One region of the Loktanella sp. F6476L genome, then DNA from elsewhere that is predicted to be linked to it. Evidence: riboswitches for the same ligand, from Rfam matches in the RefSeq annotation. Region 1 holds a riboswitch; the other holds the start of a gene.
The links. Region 1 has a riboswitch for glycine ahead of MWU61_RS11085 (D-amino acid dehydrogenase). Riboswitches for the same ligand answer to the same signal wherever they lie in the genome.

Region 1 (5,572 bases):
GACCTGCTTCAGTGCGACCTGATACTGCGCCGCTTCCAACCCGTTTTCGGCAATCGCCACAGCAACCACTTGGGTTGCATATGCTTCGGCATCCGCGCTTAGGCGGCGTGCTTTTGCGGCCTGATCAGCGGCATAAAGATCCGCATCCGCCTGCAATTCGACCGCACGTTTCAGACCTTCTGCTTCGGTCACCTGCGCACGACGTGCACGTTCAGCGTTCAACTGCTGCAACATCGCCGCACGGGTCGCCGCATCAAGGTTCACGTCCAAAATTTCGGCACGCGTCACTTCGATACCCCAATCATCAACCTGCTGCGCAACCTGCGCACGCACCGCGTCAATCAATGTGGCACGGTTTGCTTGCACCTGATCCAGCTCCATCCGCCCAATTTCTGACCGCACGATCCCTGCGACTGTTGTGGAAATCGCGGCATCCACATCGCGGATACGGTAAACTGTCTTTTCTGGCTCGATAATCCGGTAAAACACGGATGTTTCGACCTGCACCAACACGTTATCAGACGTGATCGCGTCTTGTGTCATGGCGGGCAACTGGCGTTCCAGAACGCTGACTTTGTGACGCACACGGTCCAGAAAAGGCACGATAAAGTTGATCCCTGGCCCAAGCACGGACCGCAAACGTCCCAGCCGTTCTACGACAAACTTTTCAGACTGCGGCACGATCCGCACGCCAGCAAGAATGCAGACGACGATAAAGATCGCCAGCAAGACAAAAACAATATTTTCGCCCAATAAACCAAGAACAACGTCTTCAAATGACATGTGGATACCCTTTTGTAATTGGTATCCACATAGGCATTTGTCAGCCCATTTTCAATTCACCACTAAGGGTTGTGCCGATCTGTGGCTTCTGAAACGCATCCGCAACAGTCCCACCAATCAGGTCCGCAGTAGCAGCACTTAACGTCCAACCAAGGTGGCCGTGACCGGTGTTATAAAACACGCGTTCAGACCGCCCACGACCCACACGCGGCATCATGTTTGGCATCATCGGACGCAGGCCCGCCCACGGCACAACACTTTCCGTGCTGACATCGGGAAAATGCGTTTCGACCCATTCGGTCAACGGTTTTACCCGATCCGCCCGAATATCGCGGTTTTCACCGTTGAATTCGGCCGTCCCCGCAACGCGGAACCGATCAACACCAAGCCGCGATGTCACGATCTTCGCTTTATCATCCAATAGCGACACATTCGGCGCACCGGCCTGCGATACCGCATCCGGCAGGTTCACCGTGATCGAATAGCCCTTCACAGGATAGACATTTACACGGTCGCCCAGTTTCTTCGCGATCGCACGTGATCCGACACCAGCCGTCACGACAACCCCGTCAAAACGATCCTCGCTCTGCGCACGGATCGTCACCGCATCAGCGTCAGACCGCACATCCGTAACCGCATGGCCCAGCTTGAACGTCACCCCTTGCCGCTTCAGCCAATCCGCCAAACCAACCGTGAATTTATGAATGTCGCCCGTGCTATCGCTTTCGGTCCAGAACCCGCCAAGGATATCGCCGCGCAGCGTAGGTTCTTTCGCCAGCACCTCGTCCGGTGTCAGTTCTGTGCGTGTCAGCCCACCCTGCGCCAGCAATCCATTCACGCGCCGCGCGTGATCTAGGTCTTTCTGAGTCTTATAAAAATGCAGGATACCCGCAGGCCTGAAATCGAAATCAACACCAGTGTGATCCGCCATCTCGGTCAGCCCGGCGCGAGCGGCAACGGCCAACTTGGTGGTCTCGATGGTGTTCGCCTTGTAGCGCGGGATATTGCCCAGAAATTCCGCCATCCACGAGATTTTGTGCCACTGCGGACGCGGGTTCACAGACAGCGGCGCGTCGGCCTGCAACATCCATTTGATCCCTTTCAGGACCGTGGACCATTGGTTCCAAACTTCGGCGTTCGACGCAGATAACTGACCGCCATTGGCAAAGCTGGTTTCCATCGCAGCATAACGCTGTCGGTCATAGACGGTGACGTCAAAGCCGCGTTTATGAAGGGAATAAGCAGTGGTGACACCAGTGATGCCGGCACCAAGGATCGCAATATGAGGCATGGCAAAATCTCCGCCATTGGACGCTGTCGCGTCGTGCCCCCGCCGTCTTTGGACCTGAGAGATTCACCCAATCTGGGCTTGCTCCTTCGGCGGACCATCTAAGGTCTCTCTTCGGCGTGTTATGCCCTGCACCGGTCCATTTGCCTGAGAGTGACCGGGGCGGTTGCTCCTTCGGCGACGGACCCAACCGGCTCTCCCGGTGCGGACGTCATGCGTGTTTCGTATCGGAAACTTTCGTTCCGATCAAATGAATTCAACTCATGAACTTGTGCAAATTTGCAAAAACTTACACTGCGCCCCATCCACCACCACCCGGTGACTTCAAGATGAACGTTGCCCCCGCAGGCAGATCAATCTCGTCGTTCCCCTTCAGCCGCACAACTTTCCCATCCGGCATCCGCGCGCTGTTTTCGCCCGGTAAAGCATCACCGCCTCCATTCGCCCCGAACGGCGGCACGACCCGATGCGAACATAGCGTCGTCACGGTCACATCCGCCAGGAACGTCAATTCGCGCAATGCGCCATGGCCACCCCGATATTCGCCGACGCCACCGGACCCCGCCCTGATCCCAAAGGTATCCAGCCGCACGGGGAACCGTTTCTCTAAAATCTCGGGATCAGTCATCAGCGTGTTCGTCATGTGGGTTTGCACTGCATCACACCCTTCGAACCCCGGCCCTGCGCCTGTCCCGCCCGCGATAGTTTCATAGTTCTGGAAATCGTCGTTGCCCCAGATGAAGTTGTTCATGGTCGCCTGCGAACAGGCCATCACGCCAAGCGCCCCGTACAGCGCGTTGCATGCGGCTTGCGACACTTCCGTATTGCCCGCGATCACCGCCGCTGGGTAACTCGGGTTCAGCATCGTACCCTCGGGCGTAATGATCGTGATCGGCTCTAAACACCCTTCGTTCAGCGGGATATTGCTGCCGACTAACGTGCGGAACACGTACAGCACCACGGCCCGACAAACCGCAAACGGCGCGTTGTAATTGCCGCTATGCTGGGCGCTGGTGCCTGTGAAATCGACAGTGGCTTGGCGGTTTTCGCGATCCACGGTCACGCTGACCTTGATGTGCTGGCCCTCGTCCATCGCGTAATCAAACGAGCCGCCTTCGAGCGTATCAATCACGCGCCGCACGGATTCGGCAGCGTTATCCTGCACGTGTCCCATGTAGGCGGTCACAACGTCCGGTCCATAGGTTTCGCAGACTTTCAGCAGCGCCTGGCGGCCTGTCTCGTTCGCCGCAACTTGGGCTTTCAGATCAGCCATGTTTTGCGGGATGTTACGGCACGGGTATTTACCCGACGCAAGCACGGCCTCAGCCTCATCCGCCAGCAACCGCCCGCCGCGCACAAGCTGCACGTTATCAATCAGCACACCTTCATCATCGATATGCGTGCTGTCAGGCGGTCCCGACCCCGGCGTGCGCCCACCGATATCCGCGTGATGCCCGCGCGACCCGAGCCAGAACGCGGCTTTCCCATCAACAAATACAGGCGTCACAACCGTCACATCCGGCAAATGCGTCCCGCCGTTGTAGGGCGAATTCAGCATATATGCGTCGCCCTCTGCCGCGTCAGGGTTCAGACGCATCACGGTTTTAATACTGTCGGACATTGACCCAAGATGGACAGGCACATGCGGCGCGTTCGCGACCAGATCACCGTTCGCATCGAAAATAGCACAAGAAAAGTCGAGCCGTTCCTTGATATTCACCGACCAAGACGTATTCGCAAGCGTGGCCCCCATCTGATCCGCGACAGACATGAACAGGTTCGACATGACCTCTAGCACGATCGGGTCGGCCTTTGTGCCAGCGGCAGGCGGACGATGTGCGGCCCCTTCACGGGTCAAGATCAGGTTGCCAGCATCATCAATTGCACCGGCCCAACCGGGTTCGATCATGTTGGTCCCCGTGGGTTCCAACACAATCGCGGGGCCTTGGATTTTTGCGCCGACACCAAGCGTCGTCCGATCATAAAGCGGCACATCAATCTGCGTATCAAACGCCACAGGCGTATGGTCAATCGGGGCCGCCGTCGTGCCGCCAGACACAACCGGCGCAGGCGGCGTGACCGCGCCACCAATCGCCTCTGCACTGATCATATCAAAGACAATGGCACGTTCTGGCGATGTGAAACCGAACCGTTGTTGGTGTGCTGCCTCGAACGCGGCTTGCATGGCGGCGGGCGTATCAAACGGCACCTCAAGCGGTTGGTGTGATCCGTCATACCGCAGATGCGCGCGGGCTTCGGTCGTGATGTCGGACACACCTTGATTGCAAACTTCAGCCTCTGCTTCGTCACGCAACGCGGTCAAAGCAGCCTTCGCGGCGTCAGTATCTTCAAGCGGCGCATCCAATTGCACCTCACGCAACGCCCTGATTTCAGCCAATCCCATCCCGAAGGCAGACAATACACCTGCATGCGGATGCACAAACACGCGGCTCATGCCCAGCGCATCGGCGACCAGACACGCATGTTGACCACCAGCACCGCCAAAACATTGCAGCGTATAGCCCGTCACGTCATGCCCGCGCTGCACCGAGATCTTCTTGATCGCGTTGGCCATGTTGTCGACCGCGATCCGCAGAAAACCACGCGCGATTTCTTCGGCTGTGCCAGGGTTCTCTCCGGTCTCTTGCGTCACCGTTTCGATGAGGTCAACGAACTTTGCCACCACAGCATCGCGATCCAGCGGTTGATCACCCTTGGGGCCAAACACGGCAGGGAAATGATCCGGCGACAGCTTGCCCAGCATCACGTTGCAATCGGTCACGGTCAGCGGACCACCACGGCGGTAACAGGCAGGCCCCGGATCGGCGCCAGCACTTTCCGGCCCAACCTGAAAACGCCCATCGCGGAATGTACAGATCGACCCACCGCCCGCTGCCACCGTATGAATATCCATCATCGGGGCGCGCATGCGCACACCTGCGACTTCGGTCTCGAAACTACGTTCGTAGTTACCAGCATAGTGACTGACGTCGGTGGACGTGCCGCCCATGTCGAAGCCGATCAGCTTTTCGTGGCCAGCAAGTTCAGCTGTTTTCACCATACCGACGATCCCGCCAGCAGGCCCCGACAGAATCGCATCCTTGCCTTGGAACAGCGACGCATCGGTCAGACCGCCCGAGGATTGCATGAACAACAACCGCCCACAGACACGGTCAACATCAAGCGCACCAGCAACCTGATCCACATAACGACGTAAGATCGGGGATAGGTAAGCATCCACAACTGTCGTATCCCCGCGGGACACAAGTTTGGCGAGCCGCGATGTGGCATAACTGGTCGAGACTTGAGTGAACCCGATTTCACGGGCAATATCCGCCGCCGCATCTTCATGCGCAGGGTTCAGGTATCCATGCAGAAACGCAATCGCGACAGCCCGCAGCCCATCGTCGAACGCCACTTGCAACGCATTACGCACAGCATCTAGATCAATCGGCGTGACAATACCGCCCTCAGCATCCAGCCGCTCAGGGATTTCAGCGA
Region 2 (5,572 bases), on a different contig from region 1:
TTCAGGCGTGAAATCACGAATGTGTCCGTAGGTGCCCGGATATTGGAAAATCGCGCCAAAGACGGCGTCAGCGTCCATATCGTCAGGCTTTCCGATAGTGATCTCGATACCCAGCGGCGCCGCACGGGTTTTCATTACCGAAATGTTCTGCGGATGGCAGTTTTCGTCGATAAAAAAGCCCTCCACCTTTGTTTTCGCGATACGCTGCGCCATTGTCATCGCTTCAGCGCAGGCCGTGGCTTCGTCCAGCAAGGATGCGTTCGCAATTTCCAGACCGGTCAAATCGGACACCATTGTCTGGAAATTCAAAAGAGCCTCAAGACGTCCCTGCGAAATCTCAGGCTGGTAAGGCGTGTAAGCCGTGTACCATGCCGGATTTTCAAAGATGTTGCGCTGAATAGCGGGTGGCGTCACCGTGCCGTGATACCCCTGCCCGATCAGTGACGTCAGCACCTTATTCTTGGACGCCGTGATCTTCATGTGATGCAGCAATTCGCGCTCTGACATCGGTTTCCCGAATTCAAGCGGCGCATCCTGACGGATCTTGGCTGGCAACGTGTCGTCGATCAGCGCTTCCAGATCCTTCGCCCCGAGGACATCCAGCATGTCGGCCATTTCCGAAGGCGTTGGCCCAATGTGGCGGCGGTTGGCAAAATCATATGGCAAGTAGTCGGTCGGGGTGAAGGTCATGTCAGGCTCCGTAGGTTAGGCGATCAAGGCGTTGTACGCAGCTTCATCCATGTATTCGTCCATCTGGGACGCATCAGACGGTTTGATTTTGAAAAACCAGCCCGCGCCGATTGCATCCTCGTTCGCAAGGGCGGGATTGTCCGCAAGCGCACTGTTCACTTCGACGATTTCACCATCAATCGGAGCCATAATATCGGACGCGGCTTTGACGCTTTCGATCACGACAATTTCTTCGTCTTTGGTCACGGTTGTCCCGACATCAGGCAGTTCAACAAAGACAATATCACCCAGTTGGGTCGTGGCGTGTTCGGTGATGCCAACGACAACAATATCGCCTTCAGGGCGCAGCCATTCGTGTTCTTCAGTGAATTTCATGTATCTTCTCCGGTTCGTTTAGCGTTTGAAATTTGCAGGTGTGAAAGGAAGTGCGGCGACCGTCAGTGGCAATCTTTTGCCGCGCAGTTCGCCATAGACGGTTGTTCCTAGGTCAGCCTGTGCGACCGGCAGGTAGCCCATCGCCACAGGTCCACTGACAGTCGGACCAAAACCACCGGATGTGATCGCCCCAATCGGCGTCTCGTCCTCAATATGTGCAAACAGCGGCACGCCCTCGCGCATCGGTGCGCGTCCTTCGGGCAGCAACCCCACCCGTTTGCGGTCCGCCCCGTCAGCCAGCTGGGCCAAGATGACGTCAGCGCCTGGAAACCCACCAGCGCGATCACCGCCACTGCGACGCACCTTTTGGATGGCCCAGTTCAGTGCCGCTTCAGTCGGGGTCGTGTCCGTATTTATATCGTGCCCGTAAAGGCAAAGCCCGCCTTCCAATCGTAGACTATCTCGCGCACCAAGCCCAATCGGAGCCACGTCGTCATGCGCTAGTAGCGTTTGCGCCAATGTCGCGGCCTGTGCGGCGGGAACTGAAATCTCGTACCCGTCTTCACCGGTATAACCCGACCGCGACACCCAACAATCCCCACCTGCCAGCGACGCCGTGATCACATCCATGAAACGCATATCCGCGACCTTTGGATCAAGGGCTGCCAACACTGTTTCAGCGGCAGGCCCCTGCAATGCAATTAACGCACGATCCGTAACTTCGGTGACGCTGACATCGTCTAGCTTGGACTTGAGGTAAGCAATATCATCCCGTTTGCAGCCTGCATTCACGACCATGAAGATTTGATCACCCCGATTGGCAAGCATCAGGTCATCCATAATCCCGCCCGTGTCATTCGTTAGAAATCCGTAACGTTGACGATCCGGGGCTAACCCAAGAACATCGACAGGTATCAACGTCTCTAAGGCCGTCGCGGCGGCAGCATAATCCGCCCCCTTAATGATCACCTGCCCCATATGACTGACGTCAAACAATCCAGCTTTGGTGCGGGTGTGCAGATGTTCTTGCATGACGCCCATCGGGTATTGAACAGGCATCGCATAGCCCGCAAACGGCACCATCTTGGCGCCAAGCGTTTCGTGAAACTGATGTAGCGGGGTTTGCAATAGATCAGACATCGTAAGCCTCTTATCAATAACGGCCATCTCGATATGCTGATATCGCACGGCACCACTCTGGCACGAAAGCACTGCTTTCGCCTGTGATGCCCCCTCTGTCCGTGTGCCTGAGATTGCTATCCCTTCGGCGGGCACATTGCGTGCCACTCTCCAGAGTATTCGTCTCAACGTCGGTCCGTTTGCCTGAGAGTTTCCGGGGCGGTTGCTCCTTCGGCACCAACTTTGCTGGTTCTCCCGACGTCAAGTGCGGGCACTTTCACGTTTTCCGTGACAACAGGCAAGAGGTTATTTTGGTGATTTTGAGCCGAGGTGGTAAGTCTCGTTTTCACGAACGACAGACTGACACACCAAACACGAAATCGAATTGGGAAATGAACGGCCAACCCGCAGCACCAAACTTTTATTGCATAAGATTGCCCCCGTGGCTATCGCATGCCAAGCCAGATGAAAGCTTTCAGGAAATGCTATTCCGTTTTCACTATTTTCATAGACATTGGCGCTGAAGACATCACTTTCCCGACTCGGGATACCCCCAATGGCACCCCCAAACTGGGGGTATCGCATCAAACGCCGCTGGACGGCATCGGACAAACGATATCGACAAAACCTTTGTATGTAAGGCCTAACCGGATGTCATTGGATAAAACTGGATGATGAAATGGTGCCCCCACACGGACTCGAACCGCGGACCTACTGATTACAAATCAGTTGCTCTACCAGCTGAGCTATAGGGGCACTGCGGCTGCTTTTAGAAAAGGATTCTCACCTCCGCAACCCCTCTTTTTGCGCTTTCGCAAGAAAAATGACTGCAAGCAATCCGACGCAGGTAATCATCAGTGCTGCGGGTGCGGCTTCACTGATATTTTCGAGCGATGCCTTCGCATGGACGCGGGTCGCCAAAGTGTCGTAACTAAAGGGTCTTAAAAGCAAAGTAGCCGGTAATTCCTTCACCGCGTCCACGAAAACCAACAGCAAAGCTGACCCGACAGAGGCCCGCATCAAGGGCAAATAAATACGTTTCAAAACGCCGCCTGATGACTGTCCAAGCGACCGTGCAGCCATCGGAAGGCTTGGTGACACCCGACCGAACGCTGCGTCAGCTGTCCCCTGCGCGATCGCGAAGAATCGCACAACGTAAGCAATGACCAAAACGCCGGCTGTTCCCGTCACCAACAGCCCCGGATCTCGCCCCGTCAACGCCAGCACCGCGTCCGCGAAACGGTTATCCAGTGCCGCCAGTGGCACCAAGATGCCCAACCCCAGCACAGCCCCCGGTGCCGCGTAGCCAATCGCCGTCACTGGCATCAGCAACCGTGGCAGTTTTCGCCGCGACAGACGGACCCCGTACACCATGAACAGACCGCCCAAGACTGTCAGGATCGCGGCCAAGCCTGCGACGGTGACAGTATGCAGCAACGCCTTGCGCAATCCCGGCGCTACCCATTGTCCCGCATCCAACGCATGAGACGTCAAAACGGACACAGGCAACACGAAACCGATCAAGATCGGCAACAGACACACCGAAAACGCGAACGCCCCCTGCCCGCCTGAAAGCTGTGTTAACGACACTGGCCTCTGACCACGGGCCGAGGCGAAGAATTTGCTACGGCGGCGGCTTAGCTTTTCAAGCGTCACAAGAAAAACGATCATCCCCAGCACACAGGTCGCCAGTTGCGCCGCTCCGCCAAGGTTCCCGCCCTGCAGCCAAACCGTAAAAATCCCAGTCGTCAGGGTTTGCACGGCAAAATAATCCACAGTGCCGAAATCATTGACGGTCTCCATCATGACAACAGCTACGCCAGCGGCAATCGCCGGGCGCGCAAGCGGCAGGCCTACGCGGAAAAACCGCCCCAAAGGACCAACGCCCAGGGCGCGGGCAACTTCAAACCCTGCCCCCGATTGTTCGCGGAATGCGGCGCGCGCCAGCAAGTAGACATAAGGATAGAGCGATGCTGACAAAACAATGACCGCGGACGATCGCGTGCGGATCGCAGGAAAGGCGTAGTCCGCCGCGTTTTCCCACCCCATCAAGTCACGCAACGCAGATTGGACGGGCCCCGCGTACTCCAAGAAATCGACCAAGGCGTAGGCACCAACATAGGCCGGAACGGCCAAGGGCATCAGCAACGCCCATTGCAACCACGACCGACCCGGAAAGCGGTACATCGCCACGACCCACGCGGTGATTGTACCGACCACGGCAGTCAACGCACCAACGCTAAGCATCAAGATGACTGTATTGCGCAGATATCGCGGGAATGTCGTCGATATCAGATGCGGCCAGATGTTATCGGTCGGCGTCAAAGCAAACCAGACAACGGCTGCAATCGGCAAAACAACCAAGACGGCGATGATAAGGGCACCCATCGACCAGCGATCGATCCCACGACGATTTGCCTTCAGCGGCAATAACTGACGGATTTGCTCAGACATAAAAAGCCGATAGCTGAAAGCAGTTTAACTGTCCAGAAATTGGACTATGATAAACGGACGCAATACCAAAGGCCCGGATCACATGGAAATCGTATATCACATCGGTGCAAACTGCACGGACGAGGATCGTCTGCTTAAATCGTTGCTACGCAACGTCGATGTCCTGTCCCAAGATGGGGTCAAGGTGCCGGGTCCAAGCAAATACAGACGGCTTATCCGCGAAACAATCCAAGGGTTGGATGGGGCGACGCCCGCGCCAGAAACGCGGTCCATCATGCTCGATGCGATCCTTGATGATGAACCGACAGAGCGGCTAGTTCTGTCAAATTCGAACTTTATCTGCATCCCCAATCGGGTGTTCGATAAGGGCGTGTTCTATGCTTTGGTGGAACCGAAGGTGCGCGGATTGCTTCAGCTGTTTCCGGGGGATGATATTGAACTGTGCATCGCCCTGCGCAATCCGGCGACATTCATTCCGGAAAACTTTTCGAAATCGAAGTTTGACGACCTCGGGACCTTCATGCGGGGGATGCAGCCGATCGACGTCCGGTGGTCAGATGTGATCAAACGCATCCAATACGTCGCGCCGCGTTGTAGGCTATCGGTTTGGTGCAACGAAGATACGCCGCTGATCTGGGGCCGCTTGATGCGCGAAATTGCAGGCGTTCCAGATAGCGTACCATTGATCGGAACTTACGATCTGCTGGCGACGATTATGGAAAAAGAAGGCATGCAGCGGATGAAGGGGTATCTGAAAAACAATCCGCCCCCCACGCCGCAGCATGAGCTCAAGATCATTCTCGCGTTTTTGGACAAATATGCGCTGGATGACGCGCTAGACGAAGATATCGACCTGCCGGAATTTACCCACGCATTGGTTGACCAATTGTCTGACCAATATGATGCGGACGTCGATTTCATTCGGTCCATGCAG

Region 2: it holds a riboswitch for glycine, as region 1 does, so the genes downstream of both, gcvT (glycine cleavage system aminomethyltransferase GcvT) here and MWU61_RS11085 (D-amino acid dehydrogenase) in region 1, are expected to answer to the same signal.

Annotation. Positions count from the first base shown of each region.
Region 1 covers NZ_JALKAR010000005.1:8,994-14,565, forward strand. Annotated here, with positions in the region: gene MWU61_RS11080 (SPFH domain-containing protein) at 1-783, opposite strand, end outside; gene MWU61_RS11085 (D-amino acid dehydrogenase) at 824-2,074, opposite strand; glycine riboswitch at 2,107-2,199, opposite strand; gene MWU61_RS11090 (hydantoinase B/oxoprolinase family protein) at 2,361-5,572, opposite strand, start outside.
Region 2 covers NZ_JALKAR010000001.1:602,778-608,349, reverse strand. Annotated here, with positions in the region: gene gcvP (aminomethyl-transferring glycine dehydrogenase) at 1-690, opposite strand, end outside; gene gcvH (glycine cleavage system protein GcvH) at 706-1,065, opposite strand; gene gcvT (glycine cleavage system aminomethyltransferase GcvT) at 1,084-2,205, opposite strand; glycine riboswitch at 2,367-2,452, opposite strand; tRNA gene MWU61_RS03075 (tRNA-Thr) at 2,865-2,940, opposite strand; gene MWU61_RS03070 (iron ABC transporter permease) at 2,968-4,638, opposite strand; gene MWU61_RS03065 (hypothetical protein) at 4,721-5,572, shown strand, end outside.